One region of the Romboutsia hominis genome, then DNA from elsewhere that is predicted to be linked to it. Evidence: a T-box and tRNA genes for the amino acid it is inferred to sense, from the RefSeq annotation. Region 1 holds a T-box; the other holds one or more tRNA genes.

Region 1 (10,182 bases):
TGTAGTAATCCTGCTAATGCCCAATCATCAGATTTTTCTGGTTCTAGTTTATTTCCTAAAGCTTTCATTACAGCTTCTACTGCATATGAGTGCTTTATTAGATGTTCAGATTTTAAATATTTATTTACTAATCCTACTGCTTGTTCTCTCATTTCCCAATACCTCCTATATAAATATTAAATCTATTATAATTTTTTAAGTAAATATATTTGATATTGTTGATAATACATATACTTACTATACAAATTTAATTTATTCTACTCCCTTGTAATAATGACCTGCACTTACACCTTTAGCATCTAATTCATTATAAAGTTTTGTAGCTTTACTTCCTAATTTGTAGTTGTTGCTTAATACTTCTTGATATGCCTCTATTACCTTCTTAACAGTTTGACTATCTTCTAATGTAAAATCTAATCTAAATGTATTTATACCTATTTCATTTAGTTCGTATAAGTTATCTAACATACAAGTAACATTTGTATTATATATAGTTGTTCTACAGAATAGATCTTGTGATAATCTAAACTCTTCCCCTTTAGAGTTTCTTAGTGCATATGTGCTTTGGCTACATTTAGCAACTCTTTTATCTTTTTTGCAATCTCGAACTACTACTCCCATTGGACAGTATTCTGTTATCATAAGTGGAGTATATCCATAAACCACAGATTCTATATTAATATCTGTATATTTTATTGTTTCTCTTATTTCATTTATGTTTAATTCCTGAGATATACAAAGATTAGTTGCACCTATTTCTTTAAAGTAATTTATAGTTTCACTATTGAATGCATTTAAGTAGTAATCTATATTTAGCTCTTTACCTTTAAAATAATCTATAGCTCCCCATATACCTACTTGTATAGAATTTACTCCTATATTTTTAGCTTTTTCTAATTGCTTGTATTCCTTGCCTCTTATTATTCTAGGAGCTGAATATATAACTTTTATATTATATTTTAGTCCAGCTTTTATAGCTTCTTCTAATGTTTTAGTATCTTCATAATATATTTTATCTATACCGCACTCAAGTGCACTTTGTAATTGTTCTAAATTTTTAACTTTAACAGATAAATTACTTACCGTATCTCGATTAAATTTAATTGGATTATATGATAATCTTCTATTTTTAAAATCTCTATTTTTTATTTTAACTCTTTCTTTATCTAAAAGCTCTATACAATCTCTTCTCATTTGATTTAGTATACTTATTGGTAAACTTACATTTTCATCTAATTCTATATTTACACTATCCATTTCATAAGGAGTATTACCTAATTTTCTAAGCTGAGTTTCTATTTTTTCCTCACTTAAAGCTACCTTCATAGCCTCTTCAACTATTTTGTCTCCTTCTATTGTGGCAGTATTTCCTTTTTTATCAGCTAATGTAAGTATTGGTTTTTTATCTAGCTTAACACTTATATATGAATCTATCATGTTTTTAACAAATTCTTTATCTTGAGTAAATGTAGCTTGTACTCTATCCATAAGTTCACTATCTGATGTTTTAAATACTATTTGATTTCTTTTAGCTTCACCTATAAAATCTAGTTCTATTATCTCGCCCTTATATCCTATAGTATCTATCTCACCATTTTTGATGATTCTTCCTATAGTTCCACCACCAAGATTTATTCCATCGCCTTTTTTAAGTGTATTTTCAAGTCTTATCTTTAGTCTTTTAGCTTTTTTATTGTAATCTAATACCTTACCTAAATATAATCCTTGATTATTTGGAAGTTGTGAATTCATTACATCTGCGCCAACTTCTCCTAAAATAAGTCCTTTTGTAAATTTTCTATTAAATATAGTGTATAAATCACTTATTGTTTCATCTGAAACATTCACTTTTTTAGTTTGTAAGTATTCATCTATAGTTTTTCTATAACTCTCTATAACAGTAGCTACATACTCAGGTCTTTTCATACGACCTTCTATCTTAAGAGAATGAACTCCTGCATCTATTATTTTATCTATTTCTTCTATTGTGCTTAAATCTCTTGGACTTAATAAATAGTCTCCATTGCTATTTACTACTTCTCCAGTATAAACATCTAAAAGTTCATATCTTTGTCTACATGGTTGAGCACATCTTCCTCTATTTCCTGATCTGTTACCTATCATAGAACTCATTAAACATTGTCCAGAATAGCATACACACAGTGCTCCATGAACAAATACTTCTATATCTGCTTTACAGTTATCACATATATATTTTATTTCATCTACTTTAACTTCTCTTGCTAGTACTACTCTATCAAATCCAGCATTTTCTAGATATCTAACATCTTCTAAAGAATGTGCTACCATTTGTGTACTTGCATGTATTTCAAAATCAGGTAACTCATTTTTAATAATTCTAGCTATACCTATGTCTTGAAGTATAACTGCATCTACATCTATGTCGTATAGATATTTAGCATACTTAAAAAAATCTTCTATTTCATTTTGTTTTATTAATGTATTAGCCGTTACAAAAACTTGTACTCCTCTTATGTGAGCATATTTTACTGCTTCTCTTAATTCTTCTCTATCAAAATTATTTGCTGATGCTCTAGCACTAAATTCTTTTCCTCCTAAGTAAACTGCATTTGCACCATTTTGAACAGCTGCTTTTAACGCTTCAAAGGAACCAACGGGTGCTAATAATTCTATGTCTTTCATACTTCTCCTCCTATACGTAATATTTTTTCTATATTTATAATGTCCCTAAGTTTTAAAATTAAAACCTTCAGGTCCCCCTGAAGGTTTAATTTTAAATATAAGTAAACTTATTTCATTGCTCTAAGATATTTTAATTCATTTTCTATTTCAATTTTTTCTAATTGTAATTTATATGCATCATTTTGGAATTTAGAAGAAAGTTGTTCTGCAACATTAGCTTTTTCTTCTGCCATTTCAACAGATGATTTAAGCTCTTTTATTTCATTTTTTAAATCTTCAACTTCTTGTTTAGATAAATTAGTGCCATTTTTTAGTTGCTCTATTTCTTTCTTTTGTTCCTCTATTAACTTATTAAGTTCTTCTATCTTAGATATATGGTTCTTATTTTCTTTATCTTTGTTTTCTAAGTGGTATTCAAGCTCTTTTATTTCAAGCTTATATTCTTCCCCACTATTTCCAACTTTTTTCTTTAATTCTTCATTTTCTTTTTCTACTTTTTCTAGTGTATCTGCACAATCAAACAATTCATCTGTTATATTTATAGCTGCTAATATAGCTACTTGAGATGAGCTTAATCTTTTATTAGCCTCACCTATTTTATTCATTTCTGTATCTACAAATGCTGCTACACTTATCATATGTTTTTCAGATTTTTCTCCAACCATAGGATACTCTGCACCATGTATCTTAACGGTAACTTTGTTCATACTAATATCCCCCTTGTATTAGTTAGATCTTAGTGTTGCACCTAATTTTTCACTTAACTCATTTAATATTTTATCGTGTACTTTTGCCACATCTTCATCAGTTAAAGTTTTCTCTATACTTCTATATGTTATAGAGTATGCTATAGACTTGTATCCTTCTTCTATTTGAGCACCTTTATATACGTCAAATAATTTGTAGCTTTCAACTAATCCACCTGCATTAGCTTTTATTATATCTTCTATTTCTTTAACATATACTTCATCCTTAACTAATAAAGCTATATCTCTTGATGTAGATGGATACTTAGGTAATGGAGTATAAGTTTTTTCTGTTGATGTATTTTCAAATACAGATTCTACATTCATTTCACAAACATAAACTCTTTGTCCTAAGTTATAATTTTCTATTACGTCTGGATGTAATTCTCCAAATGTACCTATGCATTCTCCATTAAACATAACTTTAGCACATCTTCCTGGATGGAATGTTGGGTTAGTTTTTTCTGGTTCTATTTCATATCCTTTGAACCCTACATTATTTAGTACACTTTCTACAACACCTTTTATAGAGAAGAAATCTACATCTTTTCCATACATTCCTATACAATATTTCTTCGTTTCTACTGGTAATCCTTCTTGTGGTGTAAATGTATTTCCACATTCAAATGCTGATACTTCTTCAACTTTATGAGCTACATTTGTAGATAATACTTCTAACATATTAGGTATTAGTGTAGTTCTCATAACTGAAGTTTCCTCACCTAATGGATTCATTAGTTTTACAAAGTTTCTTCTAGAGTCTTCAGATGATAAATTTATTCTATCAACACCTCTTGGGCTTACAAATGAATATGTTAATATTTCATTTAAGCCTGCTGCTATTGAACTAGATACTATCTTATCTGTGAACTTTTGTTTATCAGTTTTTACACCTGCTGTAGCATTTCCTTCTAAAGTAGCTGTTGGTATATTTTCATATCCGTATATTCTAGCTATTTCTTCTAATATATCTGCATCTTCAGCTATATCTAGTCTAAAGCTTGGAACTTCTAATTCTAATTTTTCAGAAGATATTAGGTTACATTTAAACTCTAATCTTTCTAATATGCTTATAAATTGGTCCATTGGTACGTTAACACCTAATAATTTGTTTATTCTCACAGGGTTAACAGTTATCTTTTGAACTCCTTCTTTTACTGGATAGTAGTCAAGCATTCCGTTAAGAACTCTACCACATCCTAATTCTTCTATTAATTGACAAGCTCTATTTACAGCAGTCTCTGCTAAATTAACATCTATACCTTTTTCGAATCTTGATGAAGCTTCTGTTCTAAGTCCTAATTTTTTAGATGTAGCTCTTATACTTTCTTTTGCAAAGCTTGCACCTTCAAGGAATATTGATGTAGTTGTATCTTTAACCTCAGAATTTTCTCCACCCATTATTCCCGCTAAGTCTAAAGTTTTTTCTTCATTTCCTATAACTAACATATCTGATGTTAATTCTCTTTCAACACCATCTAATGTAGTAAACTTTTCACCTTGCTCAGCTAATTTAACTGTCATTTTATTGTATTTTATATCTTCTAAGTCAAATGCGTGAAGTGGTTGACCTAGCTCTAACATAACATAGTTAGTTATATCTACTATGTTGTTTATTGGTCTCATTCCAGCTTCTATAAGTCTTCTTTGCATCCAGTATGGAGATGGTCCAACTTTAACGTCTTTTACAACTTTTCCACAATATCTCTTACATAAATCTGTTTGAATATCTATTTCAAATTGCATTTCTTCATCAGAACCATTTACTTTTATTTCTGGGAATTTTAATTCTTTTCCTACGGTAACAGCAGCCTCTCTTGCAAGCCCTATTATAGATCTACAATCTGGTCTATTAGAAGTTATTTCAAATTCTATTAATGCATCGTTTATTCCTAAAACTTCTCTAACATCTTTTCCTAATTCAAAAGATTCTTCATGGTCTAATATATATATCCCATCTTTTTTATGTTCTTCAACGTATTGAGAAGGTATAGTTAATTCCTCTGCACCACAGAACATCCCTTCTGATAATACTCCTCTTAACTTACCTTTCTTTATTTTGAAATCTCCAGGTAATACTGCACCTATTCTAGCAACTGGTACATAGTCTCCTACTTTTATGTTAGTTGCATTAGTTACTATTTGAAGTATTTGTCCATCAGCTACTTCAACTTTTGTTACTTTTAATCTATCTGCATCTGGATGTTGTTCTATTTCAAGTATTTTACATACTTCAACTCCATTTGTTTCTTTTCCAAAGAACTCTACTTTCTCAACTTTTGATCCTGTCATAGTCATCATATCAGCGAATTCTTGTGTATCTAAATCTATATCAACGTAATCTCTTAACCATTTTAAAGGTACTAACATCTTAAATCCTCCTAATTAAAATTGATTTAAAAATCTCATATCATTTTCAAATAATAGTCTTATATCATCTATTTCATACTTAAGCATTGTTATTCTATCAAGTCCCATACCAAACGCAAATCCACTATAAATTTCTGGATCTATTCCACAGTTTCTAAGTACATTTGGATGAACCATACCTGCTCCTAGTATTTCTATCCAACCTTCACCTTTACACATTGGACATCCTGCTCCTTCACATTTAAAGCAAGTAACGTCTACTTCTGCACTTGGCTCTGTGAATGGGAAGTTGTGTGGTCTAAACTTAGTTTTTGTATGCTCACCAAATAACTTCTTAACGAACATATCTAAAGTTCCTTTTAATTGTGCCATTGTTACATCTTTACCAACTACAAGCCCTTCAACTTGATGGAACATTGGTGAATGTGTAGCATCTGGAGCATCAAATCTGAAACATCTTCCTGGAGATATTATTTTTATTGGTAACTCTTGACTCTTCATTGTTCTAACTTGAACTGGTGAAGTTTGAGTTCTAAGTAATAACTCTTCATTTATATAGAAAGTATCACTCATATCTCTAGATGGATGATCTTTTGGTGCATTTAATGCATCAAAGTTATTTTCTATAGTTTCAACTTCTGGACCTTCTGCTATAGAGAATCCCATTCCTATAAATATTTCATTTACTTCATCTATTATTTGAGATATTGGATGCTTTTTACCAACTTTAACTGGTCTTGATGGCATAGTTACATCTATAACTTCTTCTGCTAATTTTCTTTGTTTTTCTGCTAACTTTAACTCTTCTTTCTTTGAAGATATAGCACCTTCTATAGCCGCTCTAACTTCATTAGCAACTTTACCTATTACAGGTCTTTCTTCTGCTGATAATTTACCCATTTCTTTTAGGATTGATGTTATCTCACCTTTTTTACCCATGTACTTTACTCTTAAACTTTCAACAGCTTCTATACTAGAAGTATCTTTAATTTCATTTAATGCAGCTTCTTGTAAATTAAGTAATTTTTCTTGCATTATATTAATTCACCCTTTCGCAGTTTTTTGTATAAAAAAAGTCCTTCATCCCTATCTAGGGACGAAAGACTATTATTCGCGGTACCACCCTAGTAGCTTAATAATTAATAAATTATTAAACCACCTCTAATAAACTTAACGCGTTTTAACGTTAAAGCCTACTGTAATTTCAGCTTTAATACTCCAGAGGGAACTTCTTTTGGATACTTAGAAAGTACTCTCAGCCTACGGTACTTATCTCTGTACTAAGTTAATTCAAAATACTTTTCTCTTTCATAGTATTTGATAATATTGTTTTTGCGTTTAATTATATCATACTATGTATAATGTTTACAAGGTGTTACACTAAGTATTTCTTTATTTCGTACATTAATATTGCAGAGCTTATAGCTGCATTTAATGATTCTGCATTACCATATATAGGTATTTTGACCAACATATCAGATTTTGATACTAGTTCATCATTTATTCCATTGGCCTCATTCCCTATTACTAAAGCTGTCTTGTAATTATATTCAACTGTGTTGTAGTAATTATTTGTATTTAAATAGCTTGATACTATATCAAAATTCTTTAATTTTAAAATTCTTAGAGCTTCTTCTTGAGTAGCATGTATTATATTCATATCAAATATAGAACCCATAGTAGACCTTATAACCTTTGGATTGTATATATCTACACATCCTTTTAATGCAATTATTGCATCTACCCCTGCAGCATCTGCTGTTCTTATTATCGTACCCATATTACCTGGGTCTTGTATTCTATCTAATATTAAAACAAATTTATGCTCATCTTTTAAATACTCTTCTATATTTCTTTGTTTAAAGTTTACTACTCCTAAAATACCTTGAGTGTTTTCCGTATCTATTAATTCATTGAATATTTTATTAGTCGTTTTATAAATTTTTATATTATTAGTTTTTAGGGTATCTAAAAATTTAAGATGTTCTTCTTTATTTTCAAAATCTTCATTTATAAATACATAATCTAGACTAGCCTTACATTCTACTGCAAGAGTTAGTATTCTATATCCTTCAATTATAAATTTAGATTCTTTATTTCTATTTTTAGTCTTAAGTAGTGATTTCGTATATTTTACTTTATTATTATCTTTAGCTGTTATTATTGTAGGCATTATTACTTTCTCCTAATAAATTCTTCATTTTCTGATGCGATAGTACTTATATGGCTATTTTGACCTATTACAACCAAAATACTACCTGCTTTTAACTCTTCATCTGGAGCTGGAGTAACATTTATGCTCTTACCTGTTTTTATAGCTAATACAGTTATTTCAAACTTAGCTCTTAAGTTTAATTCAACTAAAGTCTTTCCTACCCAACTATTTGGTGTTACTATCTCTACAATTGAATAATCTGGATCTAATTCTATATGATCTAGTATATTATCAGAAACTAAGTTATGTGCAACTCTAACACCCATATCTCTTTCTGGGAATACTACCCTATCCGCTCCTATTTTATATTGAACTTTAGCTTGTAGTTCATCTTTTGCCTTACATACTATATGAGGTACACCCATTTCTTTTGCTATAAGTGTAGCCATTATAGATGCTCTTATATCTGAACCGATGGCAACTATTGCAACATCAAAGTTACCTAGTCCTAAAGATCTTAATGACTGCTCATCTGTTACATCTACTATAGCAGCATGAGTTACTTTATCTGCTATATTTTGTATAATTTCTTCACTTTTATCTATAGCCATCACTTGATGACCTAAAAGATGCATAGTTGTAGCAACTGATGCTCCAAATCTTCCACAACCTATAACTATATATTGCTTCATTTCCTTCGTCCTCTCCACACTTAAATTATTCTTTACTATAAGTAAAGGCTATATTATCCAACTATTATCTTCCCTTCAGGGTATCTTATAGGAGGATTATTCTTTGTTTTTCTAGACATTATCGCCATAAATATTGTAAGAGATCCAACTCTTCCCATAAACATAAATAACATTATAAATATTTTTCCTAATGTACTTAAATTAGGACTTCCACCTAGACTTAATCCAACTGTAGCAAATGCTGATACTACTTCAAACCCTGCTTCTATTAAACTAAAACTTGGGTCAGTTATAGTTATAATTATAGTTCCAGATAAAACAACAATTATACCTATAAGAAATATTCCTAATGATTTTCTAACTATTGATGTTCCAATTCTTCTTGATCCTACTTCTATATCTTCTTTTCCAAGTATAAATGATTTAACAGTTAGAACTAAAGTAGCTATAGTCGTAACCTTTACACCACCACCTGTAGATGCAGGAGATGCACCAATAAACATTAGTATTATCATTATAAATAAACTATTCTCATGCATTGCCGTTAAATTGACTGTATTGAATCCTGCTGTTCTAGTTGTTACTGATTGGAAGAACGATGCAAGCATTTTTCCACCAAATCCTAACTTTCCTATTGTTTTAGGATTGTTGTATTCTAATACTAAAATAAGTAACATACCTACTAATATTAATGACACTGTTGTAATTAATACTATTTTAGAATGTAAATTTAATTTAGATAATTTTCTATTTTTTATTATATCTAAAATTACAGGGAATCCTAATCCCCCAAATATTATAAGTAATGAAATTGTAACACTTACTGTAAAGTTATTTACATAGTATGTTAATGATGTAAACTTACCTGAAACTGGCCCCATTAAATCAAATCCTGCATTACAAAAAGCTGAAATAGCATGAAATATACTATACCAAGTTCCTTTTAATAGCCCAAATTGAGGTATAAATACTGTTGATAATATTAATGCTCCTATACCTTCTATGGTAAATGTCATTAATAATACATACCTTGTTAACTTAACTAAGCCTGACAAATCAAATTGATTTAAAGATTCTTGGATTAATAGTCTTTCTTTCAGATTTATTCTTTTCTTAGTTATAAGTGCAAATAGCGTGGTTATTGTCATAAATCCTAAACCACCAATTTGAATAAGTAGTATTATTACTACGTGTCCAAATCCATTCCAATAAGTTGCCGTATCTGCCATTATTAATCCTGTTACACATACAGCTGATGTTGAAGTAAATAAGGCATCTATAAATCCGATGCTTTCTCCGCTTTGAGTTGCTATAGGAAGATTTAATAGAAGCGCTCCAATTAATATAACGCTAGCAAACCCTAAAACCATTACTTGAGTTGGTTGCATTTTATTTATAAGAGCAATAAATCGCTTAAATATGGTCTTCATCTGTATTTATGCCTCCTTCTCACTTTATAGCTAATAAGTTTTTTCTCATTAGATACATCCTTCTTTTCAATTATTACTATATTATATTCCAAAACCTATATAAAAACAATAAAGGATATGTAAAT
Region 2 (10,182 bases), 230 kb from region 1:
AGCTGGGAGAGCACTTGCCTTGCACGCAAGGGGTCAGGAGTTCGATCCTCCTCATCTCCACCATTAGTACTTTGAAAACTGTATAACATTTAGTGATATGACATCATTTTTTATAAATAGACAAGAAAAGTCTTTAAAATAACTTTAATAACTGGTCAAGTTATTAAGGGTGCAGGGCGGATGCCTTGGCACTAGGAGCCGATGAAGGACGTGATAAGCTGCGATAAGCTTCGGGGAGTTGCACGTAAACTTTGATCCGAAGATTTCCGAATGAGGAAACTCACTTAGAGTAATGTCTAAGTATCGTTAAGTGAATACATAGCTTAGCGAGGGGAACCCGGGGAACTGAAACATCTAAGTACCTGGAGGAAGAGAAAGAAAAATCGATTCCGTAAGTAGCGGCGAGCGAACGCGGAACAGGCCAAACCAACAAAGTTTTCTTTGTTGGGGTTGCGGACATATCATCAAGGTCGAGGTCATCGTAGATGAAGAGAGTTGGAAAGCTCCGCTATAAAGTGTAACAGCCACGTAGTTGAAACGATAATTCGATAGATATGATCCAGAGTACCACGGGACACGTGAAACCCTGTGGGAAGCAGGAGGGACCATCCTCCAAGCCTAAATACTACCTAGTGACCGATAGCGCATAGTACCGTGAGGGAAAGGTGAAAAGAACCCCGGGAGGGGAGTGAAATAGAACCTGAAACCCTGCACTTACAAGCTGTGGGAGCACATTACTTGTGTGACCGCGTACTTTTTGTAGAACGGGCCAACGAGTTACGTTAAGTAGCAAGGTTAAGCACTTAAGGTGTGGAGCCGTAGCGAAAGCGAGTCTTAAATGGGCGATTTAAGTTACTTGACGTAGACCCGAAACCGGGCGACCTATCCATGAGCAGGTTGAAGCGAAAGTAAAATTTCGTGGAGGACCGAACCCACGAGCGTTGAAAAGCTCGGGGATGACTTGTGGATAGCGGTGAAATTCCAATCGAGCCCGGAGATAGCTGGTTCTCCCCGAAATAGCTTTAGGGCTAGCCTTGAGCTTAGAGAAACGGAGGTAGAGCACTGAATGTCCTAGGGGGTATTGCACTTACCGAAGACTATCAAACTCCGAATGCCGTCTTCTTTTGCTCAGGAGTCAGACTGTGGGTGATAAGATTCATAGTCAAGAGGGCAACAGCCCAGATCGTCAGCTAAGGTCCCTAAATGTACGTTAAGTGGTAAAGGATGTGGGATTGCACAGACAACCAGGATGTTGGCTTAGAAGCAGCCACTCATTTAAAGAGTGCGTAATAGCTCACTGGTCGAGTGATCCTGCGCCGAAAATTTCCGGGGCTAAAACGTACTACCGAAGCTACGGCATCATTTATGATGGGTAGGGGAGCTTCGTATGCAGGCTGAAGCATGACCGTAAGGACATGTGGACAGTATACGAGTGAGAATGTTGGCATGAGTAGCGAGACGTGGGTGAGAATCCCATGGGCCGTAAACCCAAGGTTTCCAGGGGAAGGTTCGTCCGCCCTGGGTTAGTCGGGACCTAAGCCGAGGCCGAAAGGCGTAGGTGATGGACAACAGGTTGATATTCCTGTACCACCAATAACCGTTTGAGGAATGGGATGACACAGTAGGATAAGCTAACCACACTGTTGGTTATGTGTGGCTAAGTACTGAGGCAGTCAAGATAGGCAAATCCGTCTTGATAATGCTAGGGTACGATGGGGAGCCCTTTTGGGCGAAGTAGCTGATTTCACACTGTCGAGAAAAGTCTCTACCGAGGTTAAAGGTGCCCGTACCGTAAACCGACACAGGTGGGTGAGGAGAGTATCCTAAGGCCAGCGAGAGAACTATTGTTAAGGAACTCGGCAAAATGACCCCGTAACTTAGGGATAAGGGGTGCCATCCTTTGGATGGCCGCAGAGAATAGGCCCAAGCGACTGTTTACCAAAAACACAGGTTTCTGCTAAGTCGCAAGACGATGTATAGGAGCTGACGCCTGCCCGGTGCTGGAAGGTTAAGGGGATCTGTTAGGAGTAATCCGAAGCAGTGAACTTAAGCCCCAGTAAACGGCGGCCGTAACTATAACGGTCCTAAGGTAGCGAAATTCCTTGTCGGGTAAGTTCCGACCCGCACGAAAGGCGTAACGATTTGGGCACTGTCTCAACAATAGACTCGGTGAAATTGTAATCCCGGTGAAGATGCCGGGTACCTGCGACAGGACGGAAAGACCCCATGGAGCTTTACTGTAGCTTGACGTTGGGTCTTGGTACTACATGTACAGGATAGGTGGGAGACTATGAAGCATGGACGCCAGTCTGTGTGGAGTCACCCTTGGGATACCACCCTTGTAGTACTGGGATCCTAACCAGAGGCCTTGAATCAGGTCTTGGGACACCGTCAGGTGGGCAGTTTGACTGGGGCGGTCGCCTCCCAAAAAGTAACGGAGGCGCTCAAAGGTTTCCTCAGCACGGTCGGAAATCGTGCGAAGAGTGTAAAGGCAAAAGGAAGCTTGATTGCAAGACATACAGGTCGAGCAAGGACGAAAGTCGGACTTAGTGATCCGGTGGTTCCGCATGGAAGGGCCATCGCTCAACGGATAAAAGCTACCCTGGGGATAACAGGCTTATCTCCCCCAAGAGTCCACATCGACGGGGAGGTTTGGCACCTCGATGTCGGCTCATCACATCCTGGGGCTGTAGTAGGTCCCAAGGGTTGGGCTGTTCGCCCATTAAAGTGGTACGCGAGCTGGGTTCAGAACGTCGTGAGACAGTTCGGTCCCTATCCGTCGCAGGCGTAGGAAATTTGAGGAGACCTGTCCTTAGTACGAGAGGACCGGGATGGACGTACCTCTGGTGTACCAGTTGTTCTGCCAAGGGCATGGCTGGGTAGCTATGTACGGAATGGATAAGCGCTGAAAGCATCTAAGCGCGAAGCCAACTTCAAGATAAGATTTCCCACCGTAAGGGTAAGACCCCAGGAAGACTACCTGGTTGATAGGTCGAAGGTGTAAGTGCAGTAATGTATTTAGCTTATCGATACTAATAGGTCGAGGACTTGACCAAAATAAAATGATAAAGCATTAAATGATATACAGTTTTCAGAGTATTAATTAAAAAACTTTGAAAAAAGTGTTGACAAAATATCATAAAAATGATATTATAATACTTGTTCTGATAAGAACGAAAACACAATGTAGTTATTATAGCAAAGAGGATACACCTGTTCCCATACCGAACACAGAAGTTAAGCTCTTTAGCGCTGATGGTACTTGGAGGGCGACCTCCTGGGAGAGTAAGACATAGCTACGTTGAGGCCCATTGGTCAAGCGGTCAAGACACCGCCCTTTCACGGCGGTAACAGGGGTTCGATTCCCCTATGGGTCACCAATATCCCGGGACTATAGCTCAGCTGGGAGAGCACCTGCCTTACAAGCAGGGGGTCACAGGTTCGAGCCCTGTTAGTCCCACCAATATGCGGCCTGGTAGTTCAGCTGGTTAGAATGCCAGCCTGTCACGCTGGAGGTCGAGGGTTCGAGTCCCTTCCAGGTCGCCACTTAATTAAATACGCGGGAATATGGCTCAGTTGGTAGAGCAATTGACTGTTAATCAATGGGTCACAGGTTCGAGTCCTGTTATTCCCGCCAATATGCTGGTGTGGCTCAACGGTAGAGCAGCTGACTTGTAATCAGCAGGTTGTAGGTTCGATTCCTATCACCAGCTCCATGAATACGGAGGATTTCCCGAGCGGCCAAAGGGGGCAGACTGTAAATCTGTTAGCATTGCTTTCGGTGGTTCGAATCCACCATCCTCCACCACTTAATTAAATATGCGGGTGTAGCTCAATGGTAGAGTTCCGGCCTTCCAAGCCGGCTGTGAGGGTTCGATCCCCTTCACCCGCTCCAAATTATTCTATAATGTGGGTGCATAGCTCAGCTGGATAGAGCAACGCCCTTCTAAGGCGTGTGTCCGGGGTTCGAATCCCTGTGCGCTCACCACTTTATAGGGGATTCGCCAAGTCGGTAAGGCATAGCACTTTGACTGCTACATGCGTAGGTTCGAGTCCTGCATCCCCTGCCAAATTTAATATGACCCATTAGCTCAGTCGGTAGAGCACCTGACTTTTAATCAGGGTGTCCCGCGTTCGAGTCGCGGATGGGTCACCAATGTGGAGAGGTGTCCGAGTGGTTTAAGGAGCTGGTCTTGAAAACCAGTGATGCTTAACGGCACCGTGGGTTCGAATCCCACCCTCTCCGCCATTAACTAAATAAACGGAGAAGTACTCAAGTGGCTCAAGAGGAACCCCTGCTAAGGGTTTAGGCTGGGTAACCGGTGCGAGGGTTCGAATCCCTCCTTCTCCGCCATTATTTTTTTTCGAGGTGTAGCGCAGTTTGGTAGCGCACATGGTTTGGGACCATGGGGCCGGGGGTTCGAGTCCCTTCACCTCGACCAAAAAAATGTGGGCCATTAGCTCAGTTGGTTAGAGCGCCCGGCTCATAACCGGTAGGTCTGGGGTTCGAGTCCCTGATGGCCCACCACATTTTTTTTATAGGGGTGTAGCTCAGTTGGTAGAGCGTCGGTCTCCAAAACCGTGCGCCGGGGGTTCGAGTCCCTCCACCCCTGCCAATTAATTTCTATAAAAAATAAAGAATTTCGAGGTGTAGCGCAGTTTGGTAGCGCACATGGTTTGGGACCATGGGGCCGGGGGTTCGAGTCCCTTCACCTCGACCAAAAAAATGGGCCTATAGCTCAGGTGGTTAGAGCGCACGCCTGATAAGCGTGAGGTCGCTGGTTCGAGTCCAGCTAGGCCCACCAAGGTGCGCCCAGATAGCTCAGTCGGTAGAGCAGGGGACTGAAAATCCCCGTGTCGGTGGTTCGATTCCGCCTCTGGGCACCATATCGTGGCGGTATAGCTTAGTTGGCTAGAGCGTTCGGTTCATACCCGAAAGGTCACAGGTTCGACTCCTGTTACCGCTACCATGTAGATTTAAGAACTTTGAAAATTAAACAGTAGGTTAATTTATATAACTGATTCTTAAAAGAATCGAAAACAAACCAAGCCAGATATTCAGATAATGATAGTCTGAGCAGGTAACAACTTTTATTTGAGAGTTTGATCCTGGCTCAGGATGAACGCTGGCGGCGTGCCTAACACATGCAAGTCGAGCGATTTACTTCGGTAAAGAGCGGCGGACGGGTGAGTAACGCGTGGGTAACCTGCCCTGTACACACGGATAACATACCGAAAGGTATGCTAATACGAGATAACATGAGAGAGTTGCATGGCTTTCTTATCAAAGCTTTTGCGGTACAGGATGGACCCGCGTCTGATTAGCTAGTTGGTAAGGTAACGGCTTACCAAGGCGACGATCAGTAGCCGACCTGAGAGGGTGATCGGCCACATTGGAACTGAGACACGGTCCAAACTCCTACGGGAGGCAGCAGTGGGGAATATTGCACAATGGGCGAAAGCCTGATGCAGCAACGCCGCGTGAGCGATGAAGGCCTTCGGGTCGTAAAGCTCTGTCCTCAAGGAAGATAATGACGGTACTTGAGGAGGAAGCCCCGGCTAACTACGTGCCAGCAGCCGCGGTAATACGTAGGGGGCTAGCGTTATCCGGAATTACTGGGCGTAAAGGGTGCGTAGGCGGTCTTTCAAGTCAGGAGTGAAAGGCTACGGCTCAACCGTAGTAAGCTCTTGAAACTGTAAGACTTGAGTGCAGGAGAGGAGAGTAGAATTCCTAGTGTAGCGGTGAAATGCGTAGATATTAGGAGGAATACCAGTTGCGAAGGCGGCTCTCTGGACTGTAACTGACGCTGAGGCACGAAAGCGTGGGGAGCAAACAGGATTAGATACCCTGGTAGTCCACGCCGTAAACGATGAGTACTAGCTGTCGGAGGTTACCCCCTTCGGTGGCGCAGCTAACGCATTAAGTACTCCGCCTGGGAAGTACGCTCGCAAGAGTGAAACTCAAAGGAATTGACGGGGACCCGCACAAGTAGCGGAGCATGTGGTTTAATTCGAAGCAACGCGAAGAACCTTACCTAAGCTTGACATCCTTTTGACCGATGCCTAATCGCATCTTTCCCTTCGGGGACAGAAGTGACAGGTGGTGCATGGTTGTCGTCAGCTCGTGTCGTGAGATGTTGGGTTAAGTCCCGCAACGAGCGCAACCCTTGCCTTTAGTTGCCAGCATTAAGTTGGGCACTCTAGAGGGACTGCCAGGGATAACCTGGAGGAAGGTGGGGATGACGTCAAATCATCATGCCCCTTATGCTTAGGGCTACACACGTGCTACAATGGGTGGTACAGAGGGCAGCCAAACCGTGAGGTGGAGCTAATCCCTTAAAGCCATTCTCAGTTCGGATTGTAGGCTGAAACTCGCCTACATGAAGCTGGAGTTACTAGTAATCGCAGATCAGAATGCTGCGGTGAATGCGTTCCCGGGTCTTGTACACACCGCCCGTCACACCACGGAAGTTGGGGGCGCCCGAAGCCGGATAGCTAACCTTTTGGAAGCGTCCGTCGAAGGTGAAATCAATAACTGGGGTGAAGTCGTAACAAGGTAGCCGTATCGGAAGGTGCGGCTGGATCACCTCCTTTCTAAGGAGAATTACCTACTGTTTAATTTTGAGGGTTTTTATTTTTTTTGTTAAAAATGAAAATTCTATATTGACAATTTTCACATAAGATAGTAAAATATCTAATGTTGAAAAGACAACTTGGGGGTGTAGCTCAGCTGGGAGAGCACTTGCCTTGCACGCAAGGGGTCAGGAGTTCGATCCTCCTCATCTCCACCATTAGTACTTTGAAAACTGTATAACATTTAGTGATATGACATCATTTTTTATAAATAGACAAGAAAAGTCTTTAAAATAACTTTAAGCAATGGAATAAACTGAGTGAATACGAAGTTTGTTCATTCGCGATAACTTTTTAATAACTGGTCAAGTTATTAAGGGTGCAGGGCGGATGCCTTGGCACTAGGAGCCGATGAAGGACGTGATAAGCTGCGATAAGCTTCGGGGAGTTGCACGTAAACTTTGATCCGAAGATTTCCGAATGAGGAAACTCACTTAGAGTAATGTCTAAGTATCGTTAAGTGAATACATAGCTTAGCGAGGGGAACCCGGGGAACTGAAACATCTAAGTACCTGGAGGAAGAGAAAGAAAAATCGATTCCGTAAGTAGCGGCGAGCGAACGCGGAACAGGCCAAACCAACAAAGTTTTCTTTGTTGGGGTTGCGGACATATCATCAACGAAGAGGCTATTGTAGACGAAGAGAGTTGGAAAGCTCCGCTATAAAGTGTAACAGCCACGTAGTCAAAACGAGAAGACTTCAGATATGATCCAGAGTACCACGGGACACGTGAAACCCTGTGGGAAGCAGGAGGGACCATCCTCCAAGCCTAAATACTACCTAGTGACCGATAGCGCATAGTACCGTGAGGGAAAGGTGAAAAGAACCCCGGGAGGGGAGTGAAATAGAACCTGAAACCCTGCACTTACAAGCTGTGGGAGCACATTACTTGTGTGACCGCGTACTTTTTGTAGAACGGGCCAACGAGTTACGTTAAGTAGCAAGGTTAAGCACTTAAGGTGTGGAGCCGTAGCGAAAGCGAGTCTTAAATGGGCGATTTAAGTTACTTGACGTAGACCCGAAACCGGGCGACCTATCCATGAGCAGGTTGAAGCGAAAGTAAAATTTCGTGGAGGACCGAACCCACGAGCGTTGAAAAGCTCGGGGATGACTTGTGGATAGCGGTGAAATTCCAATCGAGCCCGGAGATAGCTGGTTCTCCCCGAAATAGCTTTAGGGCTAGCCTTGAGCTTAGAGAAACGGAGGTAGAGCACTGAATGTCCTAGGGGGTATTGCACTTACCGAAGACTATCAAACTCCGAATGCCGTCTTCTTTTGCTCAGGAGTCAGACTGTGGGTGATAAGATTCATAGTCAAGAGGGCAACAGCCCAGATCGTCAGCTAAGGTCCCTAAATGTACGTTAAGTGGTAAAGGATGTGGGATTGCACAGACAACCAGGATGTTGGCTTAGAAGCAGCCACTCATTTAAAGAGTGCGTAATAGCTCACTGGTCGAGTGATCCTGCGCCGAAAATTTCCGGGGCTAAAACGTACTACCGAAGCTACGGCATCATTTATGATGGGTAGGGGAGCTTCGTATGCAGGCTGAAGCATGACCGTAAGGACATGTGGACAGTATACGAGTGAGAATGTTGGCATGAGTAGCGAGACGTGGGTGAGAATCCCACGGGCCGTAAACCCAAGGTTTCCAGGGGAAGGTTCGTCCGCCCTGGGTTAGTCGGGACCTAAGCCGAGGCCGAAAGGCGTAGGTGATGGACAACAGGTTGATATTCCTGTACCACCAATAACCGTTTGAGGAATGGGATGACACAGTAGGATAAGCTAACCACACTGTTGGTTATGTGTGGCTAAGTACTGAGGCAGTCAAGATAGGCAAATCCGTCTTGATAATGCTAGGGTACGATGGGGAGCCCTTTCGGGCGAAGTAGCTGATTTCACACTGTCGAGAAAAGTCTCTACCGAGGTTAAAGGTGCCCGTACCGTAAACCGACACAGGTGGGTGAGGAGAGTATCCTAAGGCCAGCGAGAGAACTATTGTTAAGGAACTCGGCAAAATGACCCCGTAACTTAGGGATAAGGGGTGCCATCCATTGGATGGCCGCAGAGAATAGGCCCAAGCGACTGTTTACCAAAAACACAGGTTTCTGCTAAGTCGCAAGACGATGTATAGGAGCTGACGCCTGCCCGGTGCTGGAAGGTTAAGGGGATCTGTTAGGAGTAATCCGAAGCAGTGAACTTAAGCCCCAGTAAACGGCGGCCGTAACTATAACGGTCCTAAGGTAGCGAAATTCCTTGTCGGGTAAGTTCCGACCCGCACGAAAGGCGTAACGATTTGGGCACTGTCTCAACAATAGACTCGGTGAAATTGTAATCCCGGTGAAGATGCCGGGTACCTGCGACAGGACGGAAAGACCCCATGGAGCTTTACTGTAGCTTGACGTTGGGTCTTGGTACTACATGTACAGGATAGGTGGGAGACTATGAAGCATGGACGCCAGTCTGTGTGGAGTCACCCTTGGGATACCACCCTTGTAGTACTGGGATCCTAACCAGAGGCCTTGAATCAGGTCTTGGGACACCGTCAGGTGGGCAGTTTGACTGGGGCGGTCGCCTCCCAAAAAGTAACGGAGGCGCTCAAAGGTTTCCTCAGCACGGTCGGAAATCGTGCGAAGAGTGTAAAGGCAAAAGGAAGCTTGATTGCAAGACATACAGGTCGAGCAAGGACGAAAGTCGGACTTAGTGATCCGGTGGTTCCGCATGGAAGGGCCATCGCTCAACGGATAAAAGCTACCCTGGGGATAACAGGCTTATCTCCCCCAAGAGTCCACATCGACGGGGAGGTTTGGCACCTCGATGTCGGCTCATCACATCCTGGGGCTGTAGTAGGTCCCAAGGGTTGGGCTGTTCGCCCATTAAAGTGGTACGCGAGCTGGGTTCAGAACGTCGTGAGACAGTTCGGTCCCTATCCGTCGCAGGCGTAGGAAATTTGAGGAGACCTGTCCTTAGTACGAGAGGACCGGGATGGACGTACCTCTGGTGTACCAGTTGTTCTGCCAAGGGCATGGCTGGGTAGCTATGTACGGAATGGATAAGCGCTGAAAGCATCTAAGCGCGAAGCCAACTTCAAGATAAGATTTCCCACCGTAAGGGTAAGACCCCAGGAAGACTACCTGGTTGATAGGTCGAAGGTGTAAGTGCAGTAATGTATTTAGCTTATCGATACTAATAGGTCGAGGACTTGACCAAAATCATTAACTAAATGATATACAGTTTTCAGAGTATTAATTAAAAAACTTTGAAAAAAATGTTGACAAAATATCATAAAAATGATATTATAATACTTGTCCTAGAGAGGACAACAACATATTATGTGGTTATTATAGCAAAGAGGATACACCTGTTCCCATACCGAACACAGAAGTTAAGCTCTTTAGCGCTGATGGTACTTGGAGGGCGACCTCCTGGGAGAGTAAGACGTAGCCACGTGGTATGCCGAAGTGGCGGAACTGGCAGACGCACAGGACTTAAAATCCTGCGGGACTTACCTCTCGTACCGGTTCGATTCCGGTCTTCGGCACCAACTTTAATA

What was found. The T-box of region 1 lies ahead of pheS (phenylalanine--tRNA ligase subunit alpha). A T-box ahead of a tRNA ligase gene usually reads a tRNA of that ligase, here a tRNA-Phe.
Region 2: it has a tRNA-Phe gene. The T-box ahead of pheS (phenylalanine--tRNA ligase subunit alpha) is inferred to sense a tRNA for this amino acid. The anticodon was not compared.

What each region holds. Positions count from the first base shown of each region.
Region 1 covers NZ_LN650648.1:2,571,472-2,581,653, forward strand. The annotation lists gene FRIFI_RS12490 (HD domain-containing protein) at 1-152, opposite strand, end outside; gene FRIFI_RS12495 (U32 family peptidase) at 253-2,664, opposite strand; gene FRIFI_RS12500 (cell division protein ZapA) at 2,772-3,371, opposite strand; gene pheT (phenylalanine--tRNA ligase subunit beta) at 3,390-5,780, opposite strand; gene pheS (phenylalanine--tRNA ligase subunit alpha) at 5,796-6,815, opposite strand; T-box leader at 6,870-7,101, opposite strand; gene FRIFI_RS12515 (TrmH family RNA methyltransferase) at 7,156-7,953, opposite strand; gene FRIFI_RS12520 (potassium channel family protein) at 7,956-8,627, opposite strand; gene FRIFI_RS12525 (TrkH family potassium uptake protein) at 8,681-10,057, opposite strand.
Region 2 covers NZ_LN650648.1:2,806,346-2,816,527, reverse strand. The annotation lists tRNA gene FRIFI_RS13690 (tRNA-Ala) at 1-63, shown strand, start outside; rRNA gene FRIFI_RS13685 (23S ribosomal RNA) at 154-3,056, shown strand; rRNA gene rrf (5S ribosomal RNA) at 3,186-3,302, shown strand; tRNA gene FRIFI_RS13675 (tRNA-Glu) at 3,306-3,380, shown strand; tRNA gene FRIFI_RS13670 (tRNA-Val) at 3,388-3,463, shown strand; tRNA gene FRIFI_RS13665 (tRNA-Asp) at 3,470-3,546, shown strand; tRNA gene FRIFI_RS13660 (tRNA-Asn) at 3,562-3,637, shown strand; tRNA gene FRIFI_RS13655 (tRNA-Thr) at 3,642-3,716, shown strand; tRNA gene FRIFI_RS13650 (tRNA-Tyr) at 3,724-3,808, shown strand; tRNA gene FRIFI_RS13645 (tRNA-Gly) at 3,822-3,895, shown strand; tRNA gene FRIFI_RS13640 (tRNA-Arg) at 3,912-3,988, shown strand; tRNA gene FRIFI_RS13635 (tRNA-Gln) at 3,995-4,070, shown strand; tRNA gene FRIFI_RS13630 (tRNA-Lys) at 4,081-4,156, shown strand; tRNA gene FRIFI_RS13625 (tRNA-Ser) at 4,161-4,249, shown strand; tRNA gene FRIFI_RS13620 (tRNA-Ser) at 4,264-4,354, shown strand; tRNA gene FRIFI_RS13615 (tRNA-Pro) at 4,366-4,442, shown strand; tRNA gene FRIFI_RS13610 (tRNA-Ile) at 4,452-4,528, shown strand; tRNA gene FRIFI_RS13605 (tRNA-Trp) at 4,541-4,616, shown strand; tRNA gene FRIFI_RS13600 (tRNA-Pro) at 4,645-4,721, shown strand; tRNA gene FRIFI_RS13595 (tRNA-Ile) at 4,729-4,805, shown strand; tRNA gene FRIFI_RS13590 (tRNA-Phe) at 4,812-4,887, shown strand; tRNA gene FRIFI_RS13585 (tRNA-Met) at 4,894-4,970, shown strand; rRNA gene FRIFI_RS13580 (16S ribosomal RNA) at 5,092-6,594, shown strand; tRNA gene FRIFI_RS13575 (tRNA-Ala) at 6,716-6,791, shown strand; rRNA gene FRIFI_RS13570 (23S ribosomal RNA) at 6,937-9,839, shown strand; rRNA gene rrf (5S ribosomal RNA) at 9,963-10,079, shown strand; tRNA gene FRIFI_RS13560 (tRNA-Leu) at 10,085-10,173, shown strand.